Regions from separate parts of the Actinosynnema sp. NPDC037264 genome, predicted to be linked through region 1. Evidence: riboswitches for the same ligand, from Rfam matches in the RefSeq annotation. Region 1 holds a riboswitch; each other region holds the start of a gene.
The links. A riboswitch is a leader RNA that binds a small molecule or an ion and turns the genes downstream of it on or off. The one in region 1 is predicted to bind glycine.

Region 1 (3,269 bases):
TCCTCGTTCACCGCCAGCGCGAACAGGGTCACCCAGTCCATCACCCGCAACGGGTCCGTGGCGTAGTGCTCGGCGGCCATCCGCTGCCGCATCTCGGCCGCCCGCCGCCGCACCTTCAAGCCGCCGGGCAGCACCCCGGTCCGCGTGCAGCCGCGCTCGACGCACTCCTGCATCACGTCCCAGATGCGCAGCAGCCCCGAGCGCACCGACTCCTCGTCGCGCCACGACCGCTCGTTGGCCAGCATCACCTCGCTGATCGACAGCCCGGTCTCCCGGCACCGCGCCAGCAGCTCGTCACCGGTCCGGAACGGGTGCGCGACCGGCGTCTCGTCGGGCTTGATCCGGTCCGCCCCGGTGGCCGTGTCGTCCACCACGAACCCGCCGCCGACGGAGTAGTACACCGCCGAGTCGACCACGACGTCACCCGAGTGGGCGGTGAAGCTCATGCCGTTGGGGTGCAGCGGCAACGACTTCCGCCGGTGCATCACCAGGTCGGCGTCCTCGGTGAACGCGATCTCCCGCACCCCGGCCAGCCGCAGCCGCCCGGTCGCCCGGATCTCCGCCAGCCGCCGCTCGGCCTCCTCCGGGTCGACCTCCTCCGGCCGGCTGCCCTCCAGGCCCAGCACCACCGCCTTCGGGCTGCCGTGCCCGTGCCCGGTCGCGCCGAGCGACCCGAACAGCTCCACGTGCACCCGGTCGACCGAGGCCAACGAGGGCCGCAGCCGTTGCGCGAACATCATCGCCGCGCGCATCGGGCCCACCGTGTGCGAGCTCGACGGTCCGATGCCCACGGAGAACAGGTCGAACACGCTGATCGCCATGACGTCAGTCCCCGGTCAGTTCCGCGTACTTCGCCGCGGTCAGCAACCCGGACGCGTCCGTCACGGCCACCTTGAACAGCCACCCGGCCCCGTACGGGTCGTTGTTGATCAACGACGGGTCGTCGACCGCGGCCCGGTTGACCTCGACCACCTCGCCGCTGATCGGCGCGTACAGGTCGCTGACCGACTTGGTCGACTCCAGCTCGCCGCACACATCGCCCGACTTCACCACGGCGCCGACCTCGGGCAGCTCCACGAACACGATGTCACCCAACGACTCCGCCGCGTACGACGTGATGCCGACCGCCACGGGGTCCTGGGTACCCGGCGCCCAGTCCACCCACTCGTGCTCGGGCGTGTACAGCAGGTTGTCCGGAAAAGTCACGACAGCGCTCCCTCACGGCAAGGTCCACCAGAGCCCCACTCTGTCCTGGGACCTGAGAGCTTCACCGACGCCGGAGCGGCGGCTTGCACCGTGGGTGCGCGGACTTGCGCGCTTTCCAGAGTCGCCTCACCCGAGCGGTTCTCGCTGCCTGAGAGTGTGCGGGGTACTTGCTCCTTCGGCGCCCCGGCACGTTCACCGAGGTCTCTCCCGCGCGGGTTCCGGCGCTCCTGGCGCGCCGCGGCCGATGTTCAGTTGGTTGGCCCGCACGCTAGGTGCCGGGCCCGACGGGTGTCAACGCACCGCCGGGCTTGTTCGATCAGCACAGTGGCGCAGGGGTGCGTTGGTGCCGGCCGCACGATGACACCGAATACCCGTTACCGGACCTTTGGTGTAACAACGGCCGAAGGAGCCCACCGTGCGGATCGCCGTCCCCCGCGAGATCAAGAACCACGAGTACCGCGTCGCGCTGACCCCGGCGGGCGCGCACGAGCTGACGCAGCGCGGCCACGACGTGGTGGTCGAGGCCGGCGCGGGCCTCGGTTCGGCCATCACCGACGAGGAGTACCTGGCCGCGGGCGCGAAGGTGCTGGCGGGCGCGGACGACGTGTGGGCCGAGGGCGACCTGGTGCTCAAGGTCAAGGAGCCGATCGCCGAGGAGTACCCGCGGCTGCGCAAGGGCCAGGTCCTGTTCACGTACCTGCACCTGGCCGCCGACCGGCCGCTGACGCAGGCGCTGCTGGACTCGGGCACCACCGCCGTCGCCTACGAGACCGTGCAGACCGCGAACGGCGCGCTGCCGCTGCTGGCGCCGATGTCCGAGGTGGCGGGCAGGCTCGCGCCGCAGGTGGGCGCGTTCTCGCTGATGAAGCCGTCCGGCGGGCGCGGCGTGCTGCCCGGCGGCGTGCCCGGCGTGCACCCGGCGCGGGTGGTCGTGATCGGCGGCGGCGTGGCGGGCCTGAACGCAGCGGCGATCGCCGTCGGCATGGGCGCGGACGTGCAGATCCTGGACACCAACGTGGACCGGCTGCGCCACATCGACGCCCTCTACCAGGGCCGCCTGCGCACCGTGACGTCCAACCGGTACTCCGTCGAGCAGGCCGTCCGCGAGGCCGACCTGGTCATCGGCGCGGTGCTGGTGCCCGGCGCGAAGGCGCCGAAGCTGGTGAGCAACGAGCTGGTCGCCGACATGAAGCCCGGCTCCGTCCTGGTGGACATCGCGATCGACCAGGGCGGCTGCTTCGCCGACTCGCGCCCGACCACGCACGCCGACCCGACCTACCAGGTGCACGACACCGTCTTCTACTGCGTGGCGAACATGCCCGGCGCCGTGCCGCGGACGTCGACCTACGCGCTGACCAACGTGACGCTGCCGTACGCCGTCGCGCTGGCCGACCAGGGCTGGGAGGCGGCGCTGCGGGCGGACGCGTCGCTGGCGCTCGGCCTGAACGCGCACGAGGGCCTGCTGACCAACCTGCCGGTCGCGCAGGCGCACGGGATGACCCACACGCCGCTCGACTTCTGAGGACCCACCGCGAAGGGCCCCGCTCACGTGCTGTGAGCGGGGCCCTTCGGCGAAAGAAAGACGGCCCGCTCAACCAGCCTGGGGGTCACTGGGAGCGGGCCGCGTCGCCAATCTTAGCCGGGAACGGGGGTCGCTGCCCAGTGACCCCACCGATCCGGCCGAGATTCCCACCCGGCGGTGGCGACGCGCTGTGCCCAAACTCAAGCAATCGAGTGAACTTGGGTGATAACGGGTAAGTCACGACGGCCCCGCGACCGATGCACAGGGCGGGAACCCCGCGGCTACCCGGCGGGGTCGTCCGCTCGCGCGGCGCTCTGCCGCGCCACCTCCGATCGGAGCGCAGATGGCTGAACCCGAGGGCTGGATCGACTGCCACGACCCGTTCGGGCGGGACCGGTCGATGACCGTGCTCGTCGAGGACGACCGAGTTCTGCTGGTCGCGCCGCCCGGCGAGTCCGCCGTGATGTCCGTCACGCAGACGCGCAGGCTGCACCGCCTGCTCGACCAAGTCGCCGACAGGATGTGACGGCCGTGGACGAAG
Region 2 (3,269 bases), on a different contig from region 1:
CCGCGAAGGGCCGCGCCCAAGGGCCCCACACCGTCAACGGCCCCTCGCGAGCGTGTGCGGTGCGTTGTGGATCAACCCCGCGTGCCACCTCCAGGTGTCACGCCTCTGGGTTACACAACGTCAACCTTCGTCCGCTAAACGATCACTAAACGTCACCCGAATGGCTTACGACAGGCGACTCTCTCAACCTCAACCTCACGTTGAGGCAAGACACGCCCAGCGCGTCGCGTTGACCTGCCCCCTACCCGGTCTTACCGTCGAACTCAGGTGAATTGCCACGGTGTGATTCGGGCACCGCGGCGGCTTCACGTTGGTCGCCGGTCGTCGTGACCGGACCGAGGGGAGGCAGGCGTGGTCGAGGAAGCGCCCATCCGGGCCGGATCCGGCGAACAGGGTGAGCTGTTCCCGGACTCCTCGCTGCCGGACGAACTGGTCGGGTACCGCGGCCCCGCCGCGTGCCAGATCGCGGGCATCACCTACCGCCAGCTGGACTACTGGGCGCGCACGGGGTTGGTCAACCCGACGATAAGGAGTGCCCACGGCTCCGGCAGCCAACGGCTCTACTCGTTCAAGGACATCCTGGTCCTCAAGGTCGTCAAGCGGCTGCTGGACACCGGTGTCTCGTTGCAGAACATCCGGGTCGCGGTCGACCACCTGCGCCGCCGCGGCGTGCAGGACCTGGCCCGGATCACGCTGTTCAGCGACGGCACCACCGTCTACGAGTGCACGTCGCCGGAAGAGGTGGTCGACCTGCTCCAAGGCGGCCAAGGGGTGTTCGGCATCGCGGTCTCCGGCGCGATGCGGGAGATCAGCGGCACGATCCACGACTTCCCCGCCGAACGCGCGGACGGCGCCGAGATCGTGGAGCCTGCCGACGACGAGCTGTCCCGCCGGCGCCGCACGAGGGCCATCGGCTGACCGCCCGGCGCAAGGCGGCCGGCTGACCGACGTGCTCGCCCGGCGCAACGCGGCCGGCTGACCGGCCCGCACACCCGGCGCAACGCGATGAGATCCACGTCGCGCCGGCGGTACCGCTCACCCACCCGCCGGGTACGATTTCGCGCGTAGTCGCTTTATCCCGTGCGGGAGAGTCCGAGCCAGTCTCGGCGCCGAAGGAGCAAATCCTCCCCGGAACCTCTCAGGCGCAAGGACCGTGCGGGTGAGACGCCTCTGGAAAGCGGGTCGGCCACCACCGACCGACCCCGCCGACGGTGCAAACCCGACAGCCGGGTGAAGCTCTCAGGCGCCCGCCGGGCAGAAGACAGAGGGGGAGGGCAACGGCAGAAGTCTGTCCGGAGCCCTGGAGGCCAGCACCGATGACGCAGGACCGCATCCCCCTCGCCGCACTCGAGCACGGCACCCCGTTCGCCGACCGGCACGTGGGCCCGCGGCCCGCCGAGCTGGCCCGCATCCTCGACGTGATCGGTGTCGGCTCCCTGGAGGAACTGGCGCAGCACGCCGTCCCCGAGTCGATCCGCGAGCGCGACCTGGTGCTGGACCTGCCCGCGCCCGCCACCGAGACCGAGGCGCTGGCCGAGCTGCGCGCCCTCGCCTCCCGCAACCGCCCGATGACGCAGATGATCGGGCTCGGCTACTACGGCACGACCACGCCGCCGGTGATCCGCCGCAACGTGCTGGAGAGCCCCGCCTGGTACACCGCGTACACGCCGTACCAGCCGGAGATCTCCCAGGGCCGCCTCGAAGCCCTGCTGAACTTCCAGACGATGGTCGCCGACCTGACCGGCCTGCCGCTGGCCAACGCCTCGATGCTGGACGAGTCCACCGCGGCCGCCGAGGCCATGACGCTGGTCCGCCGCGCGGGACGGTCCAAATCGAACAAGTTCGTCGTGGACGCCGACACGCTGCCGCAGACGCTGGCCGTCATCGAGACGCGCGCCGAGCCGCTGGGCATCGAGATCGTGACCGCCGACCTGTCGCAGGGCATCGAGGGCCTCGGCCTCGGCGGCGACTTCTTCGGCGTGCTGCTGTCCTACCCCGGCGCGTCCGGCGTGGTGCGCGACCACGCGGCGGTCGTCGAGGAGATCCACAAGGCGGGCGCGCAGGCCGTGGTCGCCGCCGACCTGCTGGCGTTGACGCTGCTGCGCCCGCCCGGCGAGATCGGCGCGGACGTCGTCATCGGCACCACGCAGCGCTTCGGCGTGCCGATCGGGTTCGGCGGGCCGCACGCGGGCTACATGGCCGTGCGCCAGGGCTTGGAGCGGCAGCTGCCCGGCCGGCTCGTCGGCGTGTCCGTGGACGCGGACGGCTCGCTCGCCTACCGCCTCGCCCTGCAGACGCGCGAGCAGCACATCCGCCGGGAGAAGGCGACCAGCAACATCTGCACCGCGCAGGTCCTGCTGGCGGTGATCGCGTCGATGTACGCGGTGTACCACGGTCCGGAAGGGCTGAAGGCGATCGCGACCCGCGCCCACCGGATGGCGACCGTGCTGGCCGCCGGTCTGCTGGAGGGCGGCGTCGAGATCGTGCACGGCGAGTTCTTCGACACCGTGCGCGCCCGCGTCGAAGGACGTGCCGCCGCCGTCGTCTCCGCCGCGCGCGACCTCGGCGTGAACCTGTGGCAGGTCGACGACGACGTGGTGTCCATCGCGTGCGACGAGACCACCACGCGCGAGCACCTGGTCGCGGTGTGGAAGGCGTTCGGCGTGACCGTCGCGGACGTGGACGGCCTGGACGCCGACACCGCCGACGGCATCCCTTCCGACCTGCGCCGCACCAGCGACTACCTGACCCACCCGGTGTTCCACTCGCACCGCTCCGAGACCGCGCTGCTGCGCTACCTGCGCGCGTTGTCGGACAAGGACGTCGCGCTGGACCGCAGCATGATCCCGCTGGGCTCGTGCACGATGAAGCTCAACGCCACGGCCGAGATGGAGCCGATCACGTGGCCGGAGTTCGCCGACCTGCACCCGTTCGCGCCCGCGTCGGACGCCGACGGGCTGCTGAGCATCGTCGGTGACCTGGAGCGGTGGCTGGCCGAGGTCACCGGGTACGACGCGGTGTCGTTGCAGCCGAACGCGGGCAGCCAGGGCGAGTTCGCGGGCCTGCTGGCGATCCGCGCCTACCACCGCGCCAACGGCGACGACCACCGCGACGTGTGCCTGATCCCGTCCAGCGCGCACGGCACCAACGCCGCGTCCGCCGTGATGGCCGGGATGCGGGTCGTGGTCGTCAAGTGCGACGACCACGGCAACGTGGACATCGAGCACCTGCGTTCGACGGTCGACGCGCACCGCGACGACCTGGCCGCG
Region 3 (3,269 bases), on a different contig from region 1:
GATCCGGCGGAACTCGGCGAAGTCCAGCTGGCGCGGGTACGCCGACCAGCCGGCCACGATCAGCTTCGGCCGGTGCTCGGTCGCCAGCCGCTCCACCTCGGCCATGTCGACGCGGCCGTCGGCCTCCGACACGTGGTAGGGCACCACGTTGTAGAGCTTGCCGGAGAAGTTGATCCGCATGCCGTGCGTGAGGTGGCCGCCGTGCGCGAGGTCCAGGCCCAGGATCGTGTCGCCCGGCTGGAGCAGGGCGAACATCGCGCACGCGTTGGCCTGCGCGCCCGAGTGCGGCTGCACGTTCGCGAAACCGGCGCCGAACAGCTCCTTCACCCGCTCGATCGCCAGCCGCTCGATCACGTCGACGTGCTCGCAGCCGCCGTAGTAGCGCCGGCCGGGGTAGCCCTCGGCGTACTTGTTCGTCAGCACCGACCCCTGCGCCTGGAGCACCGACACCGGCGTGAAGTTCTCCGAGGCGATCATCTCCAGCGTGCTCTGCTGCCGGTGCAGCTCGGCGGCGACGGCGTTCGCGACCTCCGGGTCGAACTCCGCGAGGGAGGTGGTGAAGTGCTCGGACATGTGTGGGGTCTCCCTTACGAGGTGCGCTTGTAGAAGGGCAGTGCGACGACTTCGACCGGCTCGTGCTTGCCGCGGACGTCCACCGACAGCCGGGTGCCGGGCTCGGTGTTGCCGACGGCCACGTACGCCATCGCCACCGAGTAGCCCAGGGTCGGCGACAACGCGCCGCTGGTCACCTCGCCGATCCGGGCGCCCGAGGCGTCCAGCACGGGGTAGCCGTGCCGCGGCGCGCGGCGCGAGGCGGTCTTCAGGCCGACCAGGACCTCCTCGACGCCCCGCTCGGCGACGGCGGCCAGCGCGTCGCGGCCGACGAAGTCGCCCGGCTTGTCCAGCTTCACCACGCGGCCGAGGTTCGCCTGGAACGGCGTGCGGTCGCGGCCGAGCTCGTTGCCGTACAGCGGCATGCCCGCCTCCAGCCGCAGCGTGTCGCGGCAGCCGAGGCCGGCGGGCTTGAGGTCGTGCGGTGCGCCCGCCTCCAGCAGGGCCCGCCAGACGTGCGCGGCGTCGTCCGGCGCGACGAACAGCTCGAAGCCGTCCTCGCCGGTGTAGCCGGTGCGGGCCAGCAGCACGGGCTTGCCCGCGACCTCGGTCGGGTACGACGCGTAGTACTTCACCGCGGCCAGGTCGGTCGACGTGAGGCCGGCGAGGATGGCGGTGGCCTTCGGGCCCTGCACGGCGAGCAGCGCGTAGTCGGTCGACTTGTCCGCGACCACCGCGTCGAAGCCCTTCGCCCGCTCGACCAGGGCCTCGTGCACGACGGCGGCGTTCGAGGCGTTGGCGACGACGAGGTACTCCTCATCACCCGTGCGGTACACGATCAGGTCGTCGATGACGCCACCGTCGGCCTCGCAGATCATCGTGTACCGGGCGCGGCCGACGCCGATCGCGGACGCGTGGCCGACCAGGGCGTGGTCGAGCGCGGCGCACGCCTCCGGGCCGGTGAGCAGGATCTCACCCATGTGGGTCAGGTCGAACAGGCCCGCCGACGTGCGCACCGCGTGGTGCTCGGCCAGCTCGCTGTCGTAGCGCAGCGGCATCCGCCAGCCCGCGAAGTCGGTGAACATGGCGCCCAGCGCCTCGTGCTCGGCGTGCAGGGGCGTGCGGCGGCTTTCCATCAGGCGGGCCCTCCCTGGGTGCGGACATGCCGATGGGCCGACCGGTCGGGTCGACGGGCGGGCACGTCCGAGCGATTCACGAGCGAAAGGATGACACGGTCCACCGGAGACTCCTCGTCGAGTGAGCCTCCCCCTCTGCCATGAGCCTGAGAGCTTCACCACCCGGTGGGGGCGGCTTGCACCGTGGGCGAGGCGCACCGGGGTGCGCCTGCTTTCCAGAGTTGCCTTCGTCGCGCGGTACCTGTGCCTGAGAGATTCCGGGGAGGAGTTGCTCCTTCGGCGCCCCGCTGGGGGACTCTCCCGCGCGACATCGACGGCCGTGTTCAGTTGGTACCGCCAGACGCTAGGGGTGCCCGGCGGGCGGGGTCAACCCCGGTCACAGGCTCTTCTCGGCCCGGACGCTCTCGACCACCTTGCGCTCGGCGTAGAACGACACGAACGGGATCGTGCCCGCGAGCAGCACCAGCACCGTGCCCTTGATCGACCAGCGGGCCTTGAGCGCGAGGTCGACGGTGAGCACCAGGTAGACCGCGTAGAGGAAGCCGTGCACCGGGCCGACGACCTGCATCATGCCCTCGCTGTCGCCCGCGTACTTGGCGATCATCGCGACCACGAGCAGCAGCAGGCCGACACCGACCACGTAAGCCATGAACCGGAACCTGGTCAACGCGCCGCTCATCGCCCTACCTTCGCTCACCGCTGGTCCCGCGCGTTGAGTTCGGCGAGCATGCGGTTGTAGGCCGCGAGCTCTTCGTCCTCGTCGTCCCGCACGGGCGCTCTGACGGGCTCAACGGTAACTACCGGCCGCGGCGGCGCGGCCACCGGCTCCGGCGCGGCCTCGGCGGCGGCGTCCGCCGTCCCGGCGGCGGCCTCGGCCTTGCGGCGGGCGTCCAGCCTGCGGATGCGCCACACCATGAACGCGGGGAAGAGGCCGAACAGCGGCCACTGGAACACGTAGCCGAGGTTCTGGAACGTGCCACCGGCCTCGGAGAACCGCTCCCACTGCCAGTAGGCCAGGCCGCAGCACACGACCAGCGACGCCAGGCAGACGGCCGCGATGGCCAGGCGCTGGGGGGTGATGAGGCCTCGCACGCCTCAAGAGTACTTCGTGCGTCGCACGAGGCTGGGGCTCCCCGCACGGGAGCCCGCACCTCGACGGCAAGGGCTCCTCGACCGCAGGAGCCCGCCCCGACTCGTCGGACCTAGGCCACGCCGTCCCGGCGTTGCCTCTGCAACCTGGCCACGCACCAGGCCGCCGCACTACCCCGACGCAGGTGCTGGAGCACCGTCATCGGGCCGAGGCGACGACCGAGGTCGGCGGGCGAGAGCCCGGCCGCCCGGTAGTCCAGAGCGCGCTGGTCCAACGGGCTGATGCCCGCGTCCCACCACTGCTCCGCCTCGGACAGGTCGCCGACCAGCTGCCAGTAGCTGGCGGCCGCGGCGAGCAGGGGCTCGGGCACCTCGGGCGCCCGCTTCCGCATCGCCGCCACGTACGCCGGATCCGCGGACTCGACCTTCACCAGGCCGCGGGGACCGCCATTCGCCCGCTGCACGGGGATCCCCGGCGCGGACGGCGGGGCT

Region 2: linked by a shared signal. The riboswitch ahead of gcvP (aminomethyl-transferring glycine dehydrogenase) and the one ahead of gcvH (glycine cleavage system protein GcvH) in region 1 are both predicted to bind glycine.
Region 3: linked by a shared signal. The riboswitch ahead of gcvT (glycine cleavage system aminomethyltransferase GcvT) and the one ahead of gcvH (glycine cleavage system protein GcvH) in region 1 are both predicted to bind glycine.

What each region holds. Positions count from the first base shown of each region.
Region 1 covers NZ_JBVJVK010000064.1:29,491-32,759, forward strand. Annotated here, with positions in the region: gene ACZ7GX_RS38570 (L-serine ammonia-lyase) at 1-821, opposite strand, end outside; gene gcvH (glycine cleavage system protein GcvH) at 826-1,206, opposite strand; glycine riboswitch at 1,332-1,426, opposite strand; gene ald (alanine dehydrogenase) at 1,622-2,728, shown strand; gene ACZ7GX_RS38585 (hypothetical protein) at 3,072-3,254, shown strand; gene ACZ7GX_RS38590 (hypothetical protein) at 3,260-3,269, shown strand, end outside.
Region 2 covers NZ_JBVJVK010000057.1:38,921-42,189, forward strand. Annotated here, with positions in the region: gene ACZ7GX_RS37040 (MerR family transcriptional regulator) at 352-918, shown strand; glycine riboswitch at 1,074-1,164, shown strand; gene gcvP (aminomethyl-transferring glycine dehydrogenase) at 1,317-3,269, shown strand, end outside.
Region 3 covers NZ_JBVJVK010000047.1:14,696-17,964, reverse strand. Annotated here, with positions in the region: gene glyA (serine hydroxymethyltransferase) at 1-573, opposite strand, end outside; gene gcvT (glycine cleavage system aminomethyltransferase GcvT) at 588-1,688, opposite strand; glycine riboswitch at 1,817-1,912, opposite strand; glycine riboswitch at 1,914-2,001, opposite strand; gene ACZ7GX_RS34305 (DUF3817 domain-containing protein) at 2,065-2,367, opposite strand; gene ACZ7GX_RS34300 (hypothetical protein) at 2,382-2,780, opposite strand; gene ACZ7GX_RS34295 (helix-turn-helix transcriptional regulator) at 2,891-3,269, opposite strand, start outside.